DNA from 3 places in the Clostridiisalibacter paucivorans DSM 22131 genome. Region 2 is predicted to be linked to each of the others. Evidence: riboswitches for the same ligand, from Rfam matches in the RefSeq annotation. Region 2 holds a riboswitch; each other region holds the start of a gene.
The links. Region 2 has a riboswitch for thiamine pyrophosphate ahead of thiW (energy coupling factor transporter S component ThiW). Riboswitches for the same ligand answer to the same signal wherever they lie in the genome.
Positions count from the first base shown of each region.

Region 1 (5,454 bases), on a different contig from region 2:
TGGATAGGCAAATCTCAAGGGATGGAAGTAGACTTTAAAGTAGCTGGTGAAAATACAGTTACAGTATATACTACTCGCCCTGATACATTATTTGGTGCAACTTATATGGTATTTGCCCCAGAGCATCCGTTGATCGACAAGTTTAGGGATAAAATCACTAATTTTGATGCTATAGAGAAATATAGGGAAGAGGCCAAGAAAAAGTCTGAATTTGAACGTTCTGAGTTAGTGAAGGAGAAGACAGGTGTTGTGATAGAAGGTATAAGTGCAATAAATCCTGTTACTAATAAAGAAATCCCCATATTTATATCTGATTATGTACTTATGTCCTATGGAACTGGTGCAATCATGGCGGTGCCAGGACATGATACTAGAGACTGGGAATTTGCCAAGAAATTTGACTTGCCTATAGTGGAAGTAGTTGAAGGTGGAAATATTGAAGAGGGTGCTTATACAGATATAGAGCATGGAGTTTTAATAAACTCAGATTTTTTAAATGGATTAAATGTTGAAGAGGCTAAGAAGAAAATAAGTGACTGGCTTGCAGAAAAAGGATTGGGAAAGAGAAAGATAAATTATAAGTTAAGAGATTGGGTATTTTCTAGACAGAGATACTGGGGAGAGCCAATACCTTTGGTATATTGTGAAAAATGTGGATGGGTACCTGTACCTGAGGAAGAATTACCGTTATTATTGCCTGAAGTAGATAGTTATGAACCTGCAGATAATGGAGAATCACCACTAGCAAAAATGACTGATTGGGTAAATACTACTTGTTCTAAATGTGGAGGTCATGCCCAAAGAGAAACAGACACCATGCCTCAATGGGCAGGTTCATCATGGTATTTCTTAAGGTATACAGATCCTAATAATAGTGAAGCATTGGCCAGTGAAGAAAATCTAAACTATTGGTTACCCATAGATTGGTATAATGGTGGAATGGAACATACCACATTACATTTATTGTATTCAAGATTTTGGCATAAATTCTTATATGATTATGGGGTAGTGCCTACACCAGAACCTTATCAAAAGAGGACATCTCATGGGATGATTCTTGGGGAAAACAATGAAAAGATGTCAAAATCCAGGGGCAATGTAGTAAATCCCGATGAAATAGTAGAAGAATTTGGTGCAGATACAATGCGTCTATATGAGATGTTTATTGGAGATTTTGAAAAAAGTGTACCTTGGTCTCAAAATGGAGTAAAGGGATGTAGAAGATTTTTAGACAGGGTATGGAGACTTGTAGACATTGTAGAAGATGGTAGTGAATTCTCTAAAGAGCTTGAAGTTAACATGCATAAGACTATAAAGAAGGTTAGTGAAGACTATGAAAATATGAAATTCAATACAGCAATAGCAGCCCTTATGACTCTTTTAAATGACTTTAATAGCAATGGAAAGATAAATAATAAGGAAATGGAAGTCTTTTTAGTACTTTTAAATCCTGTAGCACCTCATATAACTGAAGAACTTTGGTCTAAAATAGGAGCTGACGGAAGAATTACTGATCAATCTTGGCCAGAATGGGATGAGGATAAGACAGTAGAGGATACTATAGAGATGGCTGTTCAAATAAATGGTAAAGTTAGAGGTACTATAAATATAGCTACTGAATCTACTAAAGAAGAAGCAAGGGCTAAGGCCATGGAAGATGAAAATATTGTAAAGTATGTGGAAGGAAAAAATATAGTTAAAGAAATATTTGTTCCCGGTAGGATATACAATATAGTTGTAAAGTAATGTAGTTGGTAGATAGGTAGGAGTTTATAGTTTTTTTAGATAGGTGATTGACATATATTTGTAGTTGTATTAGAATGTAGATGTAATATAGGAAAAGGGGGAGCTGAAGTAATTTGGCTGAGAGGAGGCTACATGTCTCGACCCACGAAACCTGAACTGGGTAATGCCAGCGGAGGGAAATATCTAATTCTGCATACGGTTGTATATAAACCCTTTATCCTAATTTCAGGATAGAGGGTTTTATTTTTTAAAATATAAAGGGAGATGAAAAAATGTCAAATATTAATGTAAGTCTTCAAATCATACCCAGCGTTAAAGAGTCCAAGATTTATGATGTGGTGGACAAGGTTATAGCATATATATCATCTACTGGGATAAAATATGAGGTTGGTCCAATGGAAACTACCATGGAGGGAGAATTAGATGAGTTACTAGATGTGGTAAAAAGGGCCCAAGATATATGTATAAATGAAGGGGCAAATAGGGTATTATCGGTTGTCAAAATTGATTACAAATCTGAAGGTGTGACTATGAATGAGAAGGTTGGTAAATACAGAAAGTAGAGCTATACCTGTTGTATTTTTTGCATTTCTATTACTAATATGGCAGTTAATAGTGGACAAGGGGATTATAGCTAGATATATATTGCCTACCCCTAAGGATATATTTATTACATTGATAGAAATATTGCCAGAAATAAAAATCCATATATTTACAACAGTATATGAAGCCTTATTGGGTTTTTTTATATCCATAGTATTTGCCATGGTTTTAGCTATAATTATGGACAATGTAAGGATTGTTAAAAGGGCACTATACCCCCTTTTAGTGATATCACAGACCATACCTATAATAGCCTTGGCTCCATTGTTTATATTGTGGTTTGGATTTGGTAAATTGCCTAAGATAATTGTAGTAGTATTAGTATGCTTTTTTCCCATAATAGTTAGTATGCTTCAAGGTTTGGAATCTGTGGATGAGGATATGATAAATTTATTAAAATCCATGGGGGCAAGTAAAATTCAAATATTTAAAATGGTAAAATTCCCAGGGGCTATAGTGAGCTTCTTTTCAGGACTTAGGATAGCTGCTACATATAGTATAATGGGCGCTGTTATAGGAGAGTGGCTAGGAGGCAAGACTGGTATAGGGGTATATATGATAAGGGTAAAAAATTCCTTTGCATTAGATAAATTTTTTGCTGCCATAGTTATAATAGTAATATTGAGTATTACTGTTTTCAAGGTTATATCATTGATAGAATATATAGCTATGCCTTGGAAACAAGAAATTAATAATAAAGGTTAGGGGAGATTGAAAATGAAAAGAGTATTGATATTATTATTGGTAGTTACATTGACAGTATTACCTACTATTGGTTGTGGTGCTACTGATCAACAGCAGGAAGATGAAGCACCAACTGGTAATAGTGAAGAGCTTACAAAGGTACAAGTGCTTTTAGATTGGTATCCTAATACTAATCATACGGGTATATACGTGGCCAAAGACAAGGGATTTTATGAAGAAGAAGGATTAGAAGTTGAAATCATACAACCTACAGGGGGAGGCAGTGCTGAGCCTATAGCTGCTGGCAAGGGTGATTTTGGAATAAGCTATCAAGAACAGGTTACATACGCGAGGACAGCAGAGAATCCATTACCTATAAAGGCTATAGCCGCTATAATTCAGCATAATACATCAGGGTTTGCATCTCCTGTTGAAAAGGGTATTGAGACCGGTAAAGATTTTGAAGGAAAAAAATATGGTGGCTGGGGTTCTCCTATGGAGGAAGCCATGATAAAGGCAGTTATGGAAAAAGAAGATGGAGATTTTTCTAAGGTAGAGACTGTCAATATAGGAGAATTAGACTTCTTTACATCAGTTAAAGACCATGTAGATTTTACTTGGATATATTATGGATGGGATGGCGTAGCTTCAGAACTTAAGGATTACCCTATTAATTTCATAAAACTTCAAGAAGTGGAACCAGATTTAGATTTTTATACACCTGTAATTATTGCTAAAGAGGACTATATACAAGAAAACCCTGAATTGACAAAGAAATTTTTGAATGCAACTAGAAAGGGATATGAATATGCAATAGAAAGCCCAGAGGATGCAGTACAATCTTTATTAAAGGCATCACCAGAAATAGATAAGGAACTTGCTGTAGCAAGTCAAAAATATTTGGCTAAGGAATACAAGGCCGATGTGGATAGATGGGGAGAAATGAGTCTAGATAGATGGGAAAATTATTCAAACTGGATGCTTGAAAGAGGTTTAATAGAAAATGAATTGGATGCAAAAGAAGCCTTTACAAATGAATATTTGCCTGAATAATAATAAAAAACTTGATATTTGTGGAATAAAAAAGGACTTTGAAGAAACTGCTGTTTTATCAGATATATCATTGAATTTAAAAGATAGGGAATTTGTGTCCATATTGGGGCCCAGTGGTAGTGGAAAGAGTACTTTGTTCAATATAATATCAGGCCTTATCTCTCCTGATACAGGTAAAGTAATGATTGAAGGAGAGGATTATACAGGAAAAACTGGTCGAGTTAGCTATATGTATCAGAAAGACCTCCTATTACCGTGGAAGAAAATAATAGATAATGTGGCAATTCCCCTTGTTATAAAGGGCATGTCTAAAGAAAAAGCCAGGGAAAAGGCAGAAAAATATTTTGAACTATTTGGAATTGATGGATTTCAACATAAATACCCATTTCAATTATCAGGAGGCATGAGGCAGAGGGCTGCACTTATGAGGACATATATGTTTTCTAGGGATATAATCCTATTAGATGAACCCTTTGGTGGGCTCGATGCCATAACTAGGTCAAAAATGCATTATTGGTTGATGGATATATTAAATACCTTAGATGTATCAATATTATTTATAACCCATGATATAGAAGAGGCCATATTACTGTCTGATAGAATATATATATTGTCTGACAGACCAGCAAAAATCAAAGAGGAGCTAGATATAAAATTGCCAAGACCAAGAAATAGAGATATAACTACTTCAGTTGAGTTTAATAATATAAAGAAACATATTATAGAAAAATTAGATTAGTCAGTAGATTGAAGGGAAGTGATTAAGTGGCCATATTTGATAAAGAAGCTAAAAACTATGACCAGTGGTATTCCACAAAGTTTGGAGATTTTGTGGATAAAGTAGAGACAGAATGTGCATTTAATCTTTTTAATGGGGATAAAGTGAAAAAGATATTAGATGTAGGATGTGGTACTGGTAATTTTAGTATAAAATTGGCTAAGATGGGATATGAAGTTGTAGGAATAGACATATCAGAAGAAATGCTAAAAGAGGCAAGGATGAAGGCGGAAAATGAAGGGTTCGATATAAAATTTTATAAGATGGATATATACGATCTAGATTTTAGCAATGAATCTTTTGATGCAGTATTTTCAATGGCAGCATTTGAATTTATACAAAAACCAGAAAAGGCTATAGACGAGCTTTTTAGAGTTACTAAAAAGGGTGGAGAAATACTTGTTGGAACAATAAATAAAGACAGTAAATGGGGAGAGCTCTATATAACTAAAGAATTTAGAGAAAATACAGTATTTAAATATGCCTATTTTAAAGACTTACAAGACCTTAAATCGTTAAAAACAAATTATCTTGTGGATACTGGCGAATGTTTATTTATACCTCCAGATGCTGATGAAAATGATATAAAT
Region 1 covers NZ_JHVL01000023.1:45,365-50,818, reverse strand. The annotation lists gene leuS (leucine--tRNA ligase) at 1-1,746, shown strand, start outside; TPP riboswitch at 1,833-1,942, shown strand; gene Q326_RS0108380 (thiamine-binding protein) at 2,019-2,309, shown strand; gene Q326_RS0108375 (ABC transporter permease) at 2,281-3,054, shown strand; gene Q326_RS0108370 (ABC transporter substrate-binding protein) at 3,067-4,086, shown strand; gene Q326_RS0108365 (ABC transporter ATP-binding protein) at 4,037-4,825, shown strand; gene Q326_RS0108360 (class I SAM-dependent methyltransferase) at 4,852-5,454, shown strand, end outside.
Region 1: another riboswitch for thiamine pyrophosphate. It lies ahead of Q326_RS0108380 (thiamine-binding protein); the one in region 2 lies ahead of thiW (energy coupling factor transporter S component ThiW).

Region 2 (5,454 bases):
TCAGAAAAGAAGAGATCTTTTAAAAAAGGTTGAAGAAATGAAGGCCGAGCAAAACAAAGTCTCTAAAAGTATTCCTAAATTAAAGAAAGAGGGTAAAGATATTTCAGATATATTGGCAGAGATGAAAAAATTATCTCAACAGATAAAGGATATGGATGTAGAAGTAAAAGAAATAGAGATAGAACTGAAAAATACCCTTTTGGGAATACCAAATGTCCCAAACCCTAATATTAAAGTGGGATTAAGTGATGAAGACAATAAAGAGATTAGAAAATGGGGAGAACCGAGGGAATTTGACTTTGACAAGAAGCCCCATTGGGATGTGGGAAGTGATTTAGATATATTAGATTTTGAAAGGGCTGCTAAGCTCACAGGTTCAAGGTTTTCATTATATAAGGGCAAAGGTGCTCTTTTAGAGAGGGCATTGATAAACTTCATGCTTAACATCCATACTATTGAACATGGATATACAGAGATATTGCCACCATTTATGGTTAATAGGAATTCAATGATTGGAACAGGACAATTACCTAAATTTGAAGACGATATGTTTGGATTAAGTGGGGTTGATTATTTCCTTATACCCACAGCAGAAGTGCCTGTTACAAATATCCATAGAGATGAGATATTAGATGAGAGGGATTTACCTAAATACTTTACTGCATATACACCTTGTTTTAGAAGGGAAGCAGGTTCTGCCGGTAGAGATACCAGGGGACTCATTAGGAATCATCAATTCAATAAAGTAGAACTAGTAAAGTTAGCAAATCCAAAGAATTCTTACGAAGAGTTGGAAAAACTAACTAATAATGCAGAAAAAATATTGCAATTATTAGGATTGCCATATAGAGTAGTTGAACTTTGCACAGGAGACGTAGGATTTTCTTCAGCAAAAACTTATGACCTAGAGGTATGGATGCCTAGTTATGATAGGTATGTAGAGATATCTTCTTGTAGTAATTTTGAAGATTTTCAGGCTAGAAGGGCAAATATAAGATATAGAGATAGTGAAACAGGAAATACAGAATATGTTCATACTTTAAATGGTTCAGGTGTTGCAGTTGGAAGGACTACAGCAGCTATATTGGAAAATTATCAACAAAAGGATGGATCAGTGACAATACCAGAGGTTTTAAGACCATTTATGGGAGGATTAGAAAAGATAGATTAGAGGGGCATTTATGCCCCTAGTCTAATGATGAAGGTATATTTATGACAAAAACATAAAACAGTTAGTAGTTTAAGAATGAAGTCCATAGAATTTCCATCATCAACTACTAGCTGTTTTATATACCTTATTTCTGATAGCATCTGAGATCCTTGACAAAACAATCAAAATATTGTAGTATATATAAGTGATTTATTGTGCACCTATAGCTCAGTAGGATAGAGCAGTGCCCTCCTAAGGCATGTGCCGGGGGTTCGAATCCTCCTAGGTGCACCATTTTTATTTTTTGACAGGTTGATGATAGTATGGATAGTTATTTTATGGGATTGGCTCTAAAAGAAGCTATAAAGGCAAAGGAAATTTTAGAAGTTCCAGTTGGGGCAGTTATAGTAAGAGCTGGAGAAGTAATATCCTCTGGATATAATAAAAGGGAATTGTTAAATGATCCGACGGCCCATGCAGAGATGATTGCCATAAGAAAAGCTGCTGATATTTTAGGAGGTTGGCGGCTTATAGGTTGTACTATGTATGTTACATTGGAACCATGTCCCATGTGTGCTGGAGCCATAGTAAATTCTAGGATAGAAAGATTGGTAATAGGGGCTAAAGATAAGAAAAGGGGAGCCTGTGGTTCTGTAATGAATATAGTTCAAAACCAGTATTTGAATCATAATGTTGAAGTTTTATTTGGCGTATTGGAAGAAAAAAGCTCTTTAATGTTAAAGGAATTTTTTAAAAATTTAAGAAAAAAATAGATATAAAGAAGTTAGTAGTTGGTAGCCAGTAGTTAACTACTAACTTTTTTATGTCTTTATTATAATTATATATTTGTACTATTGTTGGCCTGTATTTCACTATGGTATAATTTTTATAAGGGGATAGTTAAAAACCAAAAAGGAGATGAGGGATATTGGGAAAAATTATTTATCCAAGGATAGAAATAAATATAGGAAAAATAAGAGAAAACACAGAATATGTTGTGGATTATTGTGGTAAAAAGGGTATTGAGATCATGGGAATAAGTAAGGGCATATGTGCTATGCCTCAATTGGTCGAGGCAATGGTGGAAGGTGGTATAAGGAAAATTGGTGATTCAAGAATTCAGAATATAGTGAATATGGTAGAATATGGCATAAATGCCCAGATGTATCTTATAAGGATTCCCATGCTATGCGAGATAGATGATCTGGTTAAATATACACTTGGTAGTTTAAATTCAGAATTAGATACTATAAAAGCTATATCTGAGTCAGCAAAGATGCAGAACAAGATCCATAATGTCATATTAATGGTAGATGTTGGTGATTTAAGAGAGGGTGTTTGGCCCGATAAAGTACTAGATATAGTGGGTGAGATAATAAAACTACCTAATATAAAATTAGAAGGTTTAGGAGCTAATGTAGGATGTTATGGAGGGGTACTTCCCACATATGAAAATACTAAAATACTTGTAGACCTAGCTAATGATATAGAAAAAGAGTATGGACTTAATATAGAAACTATATCTGGAGGAAGTACTTTGACATTGGATATTCTAGAGAAAGGTGAAATTGCAAAAGGTATCACACAATTTAGAATAGGTGAGGCAATCCTTCTGGGAAGAGATACGACGAATTTTAGAATAGTACCTGGAACCATACAAGATACTGTAAAATTAAAGGCTCAAGTGATAGAGGTTAAAACGAAACCATCTGTACCTATAGGCAAGATAGGTAGAGATGCCTTTGGAAATATACCTAATCATAAGGATATGGGAAATATAAAGAGGGCTATAGTAGCAGTGGGGAAACAAGATTGTAGGATTGAAGCCCTTACTCCTGTAGACGAAGATATAGAGATAATGGGAGGGAGTAGTGACCATTTGTTATTGAATATTTCCAACGCAAAATACGATGTAAATGTAGGAGATATAGTAGAATTTGATGTGTTTTATAGTGCTATGTTAAGCCTTATGACATCAAAGTATGTAAATAGGTCAATAGTAGGTTGACAAAAGGTTGAATATGGAAAATTATTGTGATATCATCTAATTATAAAAGAATAATTTATGTGCTAGGGGGGCTGGAAAGGCCAGCTGAGATAGAGACCCAAAAAAGTCTTTGACCCTTAACCTGATCTGGATAATGCCAGCGTAGGGAAGTGAAAACTTATGTTATTTATAGGCATAAATCCTCATGGTTTGAGATTTGTGTCTTTTTTTATATGCCCTTAGTACATAAAAATTAGGGGGTTTATATGGATATAAAAAAGATTACACTATCATCATTATTGGTAGCTATGGGAACTATTACAGGACATATTATTTATATACCAGTTGGAATAGCTAAATGCTTTCCAGTCCAGCATACCATAAATGTAGTATCAGCAGTATTATTGGGACCATGGTATGCATTGGCCAATGCTTTTTTAATATCAGTTTTAAGAAATATACTTGGTACAGGTTCCCTTTTGGCTTTTCCAGGTAGTATGATAGGAGCATTTATTGCTGGTATAACTTATATGATTAAAGGAGAAAGGGCATACGCTGTTATGGGAGAAATATTAGGAACAGGCATAATAGGCGGGATATTAGCATTTCCTATAGCAAAATTTATACTGGGTAAAGAAGTAGCAGCACTATTTTTTGTAACTCCCTTTATGGTAAGTACTATTGGAGGGAGTATTATAGGATATATGGTACTTAAAATAATAGATACTAATAAAGCTATAACTAAAATCAATGGATAGGGAGGTAGTAAGCATGAAAAAGGTACTTACTATAGCAGGTTCAGATAGTAGTGGTGGGGCAGGGATACAGGCAGATTTAAAAACATTTTCTGCCCATGGCACATTTGGAATGAGTATAATAACTGCAGTTACAGCTCAGAACACCCAAGGGGTATTTGCAGTACAAGATATCACTCCTGATATTATAAAGGAGCAGATAAAGGCAATTTTTGAGGACATATCAGTAGATGGATTAAAGATAGGTATGGTATCTCAAATAGAGACCATAGAGACTATAGCAGATGGTTTGAAATATTATAATCCTAAAAATATAGTTTTAGATCCAGTTATGGTGTCCAAAAGTGGATTTCATCTGTTAAAGACGGAAGCGGAAAATACTTTGATAGATAAGTTATTGCCATTGGCTACTATAATAACTCCCAATATACCTGAAGCAGAAGTCATAACAAAACTTAAGATTCAACGGCTAGAGGATATGGAATTAGCTGCTAAGAAGATATATAATATGGGCACTAAAAATGTTTTAATTAAAGGAGGACATCTAGATGGTGAGGCAATAGATGTATTATTTAATGGTAGCGAATTTAAATATTTTAATGCGAAGAGGATAAATACTAAAAACACCCATGGTACTGGGTGCACATTGTCAGCAGCTATAGCATCTAATCTAGCTAAGGGTTATGGGATAGAAAAGTCTGTACTCAATGCTAAAGAATACATAACTACAGCTATAGAGCATTCATTATCTATCGGAAAGGGAGTAGGCCCTACTAATCATTTTTATACACTTTATAAAAAGGCAGGTATGCTTAAATAGATATTTTATTTTCAGTATATAATCTGGTCATATAATTAAATCAGTGAAAATATCTTAATTAATAATGGAGCTATTAAAACGGTTATTACAGCTGAAATACCTATAGAAAGACCGCTCATGGCTCCTTCAGTTTCTCCCATCTCCAATGCCTTTGATGTGCCAAGGGCATGAGATGCGGTACCCATAGCTAATCCACGAGCGATACCATTATGAATATTTAATATTTTAAATACAAAGGGTGCTATTATGGCACCAGTAATTCCAGTAGTTATAATAAGCATAACAGTTATTGAAGGGATACCACCTATATTTTCAGACAATACCATTCCCACTGGTGTGGTTATAGATTTTGGTATTAGGGATAGCACTAATCTTTTATCTAATTTAAACAATATAGCTAAAGATATAACACTTATAATTGAAGCTATAACTCCTGAAAATATACCTATAAAAATCGTATGAATATGCTTTTTTAGTAACTCCATCTGTTTATATAATGGAACAGCTAGTATAACTGTGGCAGGGCCCAAGAAAAAAGAGATTATTTCGCCACCTTTATTAAATTTTTCAAAGGGTATATTAAATCCAACTAATAAAGCAATTATTAATGATATACTTATTAATAATGGGTTAAATAGAGAAATTTTAGTTTTTTTATAAATATATAAGCTCAATTGAAATGTCAATATAGAAAGTAATATACCAAAAGCAGGACTATCTAATAAGGGACTCATTTGTTCTT
Region 2 covers NZ_JHVL01000022.1:38,549-44,002, reverse strand. The annotation lists gene serS (serine--tRNA ligase) at 1-1,171, shown strand, start outside; tRNA gene Q326_RS0108080 (tRNA-Arg) at 1,368-1,444, shown strand; gene tadA (tRNA adenosine(34) deaminase TadA) at 1,474-1,923, shown strand; gene Q326_RS0108070 (alanine/ornithine racemase family PLP-dependent enzyme) at 2,079-3,158, shown strand; TPP riboswitch at 3,213-3,323, shown strand; gene thiW (energy coupling factor transporter S component ThiW) at 3,404-3,895, shown strand; gene thiD (bifunctional hydroxymethylpyrimidine kinase/phosphomethylpyrimidine kinase) at 3,909-4,712, shown strand; gene Q326_RS0108055 (LrgB family protein) at 4,748-5,446, opposite strand; gene Q326_RS0108050 (CidA/LrgA family protein) at 5,443-5,454, opposite strand, start outside.

Region 3 (5,454 bases), on a different contig from region 2:
AGATTATATATGGTATCTAAAAAGGATATCTTATAACTTGCAGGACCATTTACTCCCTTTGCAGCTATTTCTCCTGCTATACAATAAGACGTAACTCCATAGACAGCCCCTTTTAATGGATCACTTGATACAGCTAAAAAACAAGCTAAGGTACTACCCAGCATACATCCAGTTCCCACTACATTTCCCATAAATGGATGTCCATTGAATACTTTATATACAAATTTACCATCGGTAATAATATCTTCCTTACCAGATATAACTACAATTGTGTCATAATTTAATGCCAATTTCTTGCTAAGGGGAATGATATCTCTATATTCACCTATAGACTCTACACCTTTCATATTGCCTTCTTCACCTGCAAGGGTAACTATTTCACCTTGGTTACCTTTTATAGCTGATACATGTATCTCATTGAGAATCCGTTTTGCTGTTTTTGTTCTTAGTTTGGTGGCACCAACCCCTACAGGGTCTAGAATTACGGGAATGTTAAGTTGGTTGGCTTTTTTTCCAGCCCTTATCATGGCTTCTACTTGGTCGGGATGTAATATTCCTATATTGAGTAATAGTCCTTGAGACATAGAAACCATTTCTTCTACTTCTTCTTTATAATTTGCCATTACCGGAAGTCCACCCCAATATAATGTGATATTAGCTAAATCATTTGTGGTAACTTCATTGGTTATGTGATGAATTAGAGGTTTTTCTTTTCTGATTTTATAGATAAGATCATTCATTTTTATACTCCTTTGATTTTATGATTATTTCTTTTAAAAGTGCAGTTGACTTTTCTATATCTCTTGAAGAGGCGATGGCACTTATTACTGATATACAATCGGCTCCTGATGTTATAACTTTGCCTGCGTTATCATGATTTATGCCTCCTATTGCTATAATAGGTAGTCTGCCTTTTTCTTTTGCCATACGGAGCATGTTTAATCCTAGATTGGAATTTTCTTTTTTTACATCTTTGGAGTTGGTATCAAAAATAGCACCCACACCTATATAATCTGCACCTTTTTCTTGAGCTTCATATATTTCTTCTAAATTAGAAACAGAAACACCAATTATCTTGTCTTTACCCATAAGCTTTCTAACTACTTCAATGGGTAGATCCTCTTGACCAATATGTATACCATCGGCATCTAAGGCCATGGCCAAGTCTACATCATTGTTAACTATAAAGTCTACTCCTGCATCGTGGGCCAATTTTTTTATTGCTTTTCCAATTTCATATCTTTCACGCATATTTAAATTTTTGTCCCTTAGTTGTATTACATCTACCCCTCCTTTTATGGCTTCTTTTACTACTTCTATAGTGCTTTTAGATGAAAATTTTTCTTCTGTAACCAAATACACATGCCAATTTTTAATCATAAATATTCCCCCTAAATTTATAAATAGATGAAATTAAAGCGTAGTCCAAATGTAGGACTACGCTTCACTTAAAATAATTTTTAAATAAAACTCTTTCCTACGCTGGGATTAACCAGTTCAGGTTTAAAGGGTTGAGAAACACAATTTCTCTCTCAGCTTTAAAAAGCACCCCTAGAGTATATAATCTTATATTGATTTTAAAATATTCTATCATAAAGATATTTTAAAATCAAAAAAACTTCTAAATCATGTAAAAAAATACATGGTATATATTTACAAAGTGAATATTATTACAAAAATTTAAAAAATATGTTCTAACTATATAAACAACTGTGTGCGTATCTAAGAAGGCTACACTTTAGTAAATTAAAGACTTGAGGGAAATGTTACAAATATTTAAAGTTGAGAGAGTTAAAAATTCATTGAGTAAAAAAACATATTGTGCTAGTATTTTAATATAGCTTTTAAAGAGGAGAAGAACCTTCAAAATTGTCTTACAATTACAAGATTCAAAACCCACTCTTTCTTTTTAACCAATCCTAGTTATTTATTCAAAGAGCTGATTAAATATTAAAGTCTCAATAAAGTATTACAAAAAGAATTTATTTTAAAATTTTTATTTTATTTTAATTTATGTGAAAGGAGTGTATGTTATGGGTAGATTTTTAACCAAAAGACTTATTTCTATGATACTTACTTTATTTATAGTTATAACTATTACTTTCTTTTTAATGCATGCTATTCCTGGTGGACCATTTACTAGGGAGAAACCTTTACCACCAGCTGTAATTGAGGCTTTAGAGAAAAAGTATAAGATTGATCAGCCTGTATATATGCAGTATATTGATTATTTGAAGGGAGTTCTAACACTGGATTTTGGACCTTCATTCCAAAAACAAGGAGTTCAAGTTACAGACCTTATATGGAAGGGGTTACCTGTGTCGGCTAAGATTGGAGGATTGTCTGTATTGGGGATAATTATTTTAGGAATACCCCTGGGCATTATTTCTGCATTGAAACAAAATAAATGGCAGGATTATGTGGTTACAATTGTAGCAACATTGGGAGTTACAATTCCAAGTTTCGTAATGGCCACACTTATAATATATATATTTAGTTCCAAACTAGGAATATTACCTTCCCATGGATTAGAAGGCCCTAAATATTATATTGGACCTGTGATTGCGCTAGGTGGATTTTCATTGGCATTTGTTGCTAGATTGGTTAGGTCTTCTATGCTAGAAGTTATGAGACAGGATTATATAAGAACAGCAAGGGCGAAAGGGTTATCAGAGTTTGTAGTTATAGGTAAACATGCCCTTAAAAATGCATTAATACCAGTGGTTACTTACTTGGGACCTATGATTGCAGCAATACTTACTGGATCCTTTGTTGTTGAAAGGATATTTGCGATACCTGGAATGGGTAAATATTTTGTTGAAAGTGTTACAAACAGAGATTATACAGTAATAATGGGAGTAACAATATTCTACGCTGCATTTTTAATACTTATGATATTATTAGTAGATGTTATATATGTTCTAATAGACCCAAGAATCAAATTTGATGATTAAAGGAGGTTTAGTTCATGGCTGAGATTAAGGAAATACCAAAGGACTTGTGGCAGCGGGTTCCTAAGGAAGAAAAAGAAAAAGAAAAAATAGTAAGACCTAGTCTTACTTATTGGCAAGATGCATGGAGAAGGCTTAAGAAAAATAAACTGGCTATGATAGGATTAATTGCTGTTATAATTATTTTAATGATGGCTGTATTCGGTCCCATGTTTTCTAAATATGGATATGAAGAACAAAGGTTAGATATGGCAAATATACCTCATAGATTCCAAATATATAAAATCTCAGAGGATAAATTTGTATATATACACAATGAATATATGCTCTATGAAGTAAGTGGTAATGGAGAGCTTATAGCTAAATTAGATCCCGAAGAAGATAATATGGCTAAATTATATAGAACTTACAATATAGATGGGAAAGAGGTTGTTCTTGATTATAGTTTAGCAAGGGAAAGACTTAAAAATCCAGAGATAACTAAAGATTATGAATTAAAAGTAGATGGGAATGTTGTAGAACCTGCTAAGAAGGTCTTCAATAAGACATACTGGCTTGGTAGTGATTCTCATGGTAGAGATCTATTTGTGAGGGTACTTTACGGAGCTAGAATATCTTTGGCTGTTGCAGTAGTTGCTACATTGGTTAATTTCTTTATAGGAGTTTTTTATGGAGGAATATCAGGATATTTTGGTGGAAGAGTAGACAATATTATGATGCGTATTGTTGATATTATAAATACTGTACCATTGATACTATATGTAATTTTATTGATGGTTGTTATAGGACCGGGACTTAAAACTATAATTTTAACTATGGGTCTGGTATATTGGGTTAGGATGGCCCGTATAGTTAGGGGGCAAGTGCTGAGCCTAAAGGGACAGGAGTTTGTTTTGGCGGCTAGAACATTAGGTGCAAGTACATGGAGAATCCTTACTAGACATCTTATTCCAAATACATTGGGACCAGTTGTTGTTTCCCTTACTATGATGATACCTAACGCTATATTTACTGAATCATTTTTGAGTTTTATAGGACTTGGTGTATCGGCACCTATGGCGTCATGGGGTACATTGGCCAGTGATGCATTAGGTGGATTGAGATCATATGCATATCAGTTATTGGCACCATCTATTGCTATTTGTATAACTATGCTTGCATTTAACTTTTTAGGTGATGGTTTGAGAGACGCATTAGATCCAAGATTGCGTAAGTAGTTATTAGGAAAAGAGGTGAATAACTTTGTCAGATAAATTATTAGAGGTTAAAGATTTACAGACTTCATTTTATACCCATATGGGAGAAGTTCAAGCGGTAAGAGGAGTTGGATTTTCTTTAGATAAAGGAGAAGCATTGGGGATAGTTGGAGAATCAGGAAGTGGAAAGAGTGTAACTTCTCTATCTTTGATGAAACTTATAGATGATCCTGGAAAGATAAAGAATGGGAAAATAATATTTAAGGGTGAAGATTTAGTTGAAAAATCTCCTAAGAAAATGATGAATATAAGGGGTAATGAGATAGCAATGATATTTCAAGATCCTATGACATCATTGAACCCAGTTTATAAAGTTGGAAATCAAATTATGGAAGCCATAATGAGGCATCAGAAGCTAAATAAAAAGGAAGCCCGAAAAAAGGCTATTGAGATGCTAGAACTAGTTGGTATTCCCTCTCCGGAAGACAGGATAGATAACTATCCTCATGAATTCAGTGGAGGTATGAGACAGAGAGCAATGATAGCCATAGCACTGTCTTGTCAACCAGATTTGCTAATAGCAGATGAGCCCACGACTGCATTGGATGTTACGATTCAGGCTCAGATATTGGAACTTATGAAAGATTTAAAGGATAAGGTAAATACATCTATCATACTTATCACCCATGATTTGGGAGTAGTTGCTGATGTATGTTCCAGAATAGTGGTTATGTATGGTGGACTTATAATGGAAGAAGGGTCAGCAGAAGAAATATTCTACGATCCCAAACATCCATATACTATGGGATTATTAAAATCTATTCCAAGATTGGATTTAGGAGAGAGACAAAGACTTATACCTATAGCAGGATCTCCACCAGATTTATTGAAGCCTCCTACAGGCTGTCCATTTGCAGCTAGATGTCCCTATGCGATGGAGATATGTTTGAAGGAAAGACCACCTTATTTTGAAGTTGGAGAACGAAGAAGGACTATGTGTTGGTTATTACATGAAGATGCACCAAAAATTGAATTAGATACCGGTGTAAAAAGGGGGGCTAAATAGATGTCCTTAAATACAGATACTAAAAACGATATACTATTAGAAGTAAAAAATTTAAAAAAGTATTTTCCTGTTAGAAAGGGATTCTTAGGAAATAAGCTTAACTTTGTAAGGGCTGTAGATGATATAAGTTTTAGCATAAAAAAGGGAGAAACCTTTGGCCTTGTTGGAGAATCTGGTTGTGGTAAGTCTACTACAGGGAGAACTATAATAAGACTGTATGATGTTACTGATGGCGAGGTCA
Region 3 covers NZ_JHVL01000031.1:1,153-6,606, reverse strand. The annotation lists gene thiM (hydroxyethylthiazole kinase) at 1-740, opposite strand, end outside; gene thiE (thiamine phosphate synthase) at 733-1,380, opposite strand; TPP riboswitch at 1,458-1,563, opposite strand; gene Q326_RS0109695 (ABC transporter permease) at 2,034-2,954, shown strand; gene Q326_RS19080 (ABC transporter permease) at 2,969-4,168, shown strand; gene Q326_RS0109685 (ABC transporter ATP-binding protein) at 4,188-5,213, shown strand; gene Q326_RS0109680 (ABC transporter ATP-binding protein) at 5,214-5,454, shown strand, end outside.
Region 3: another riboswitch for thiamine pyrophosphate. It lies ahead of thiE (thiamine phosphate synthase); the one in region 2 lies ahead of thiW (energy coupling factor transporter S component ThiW).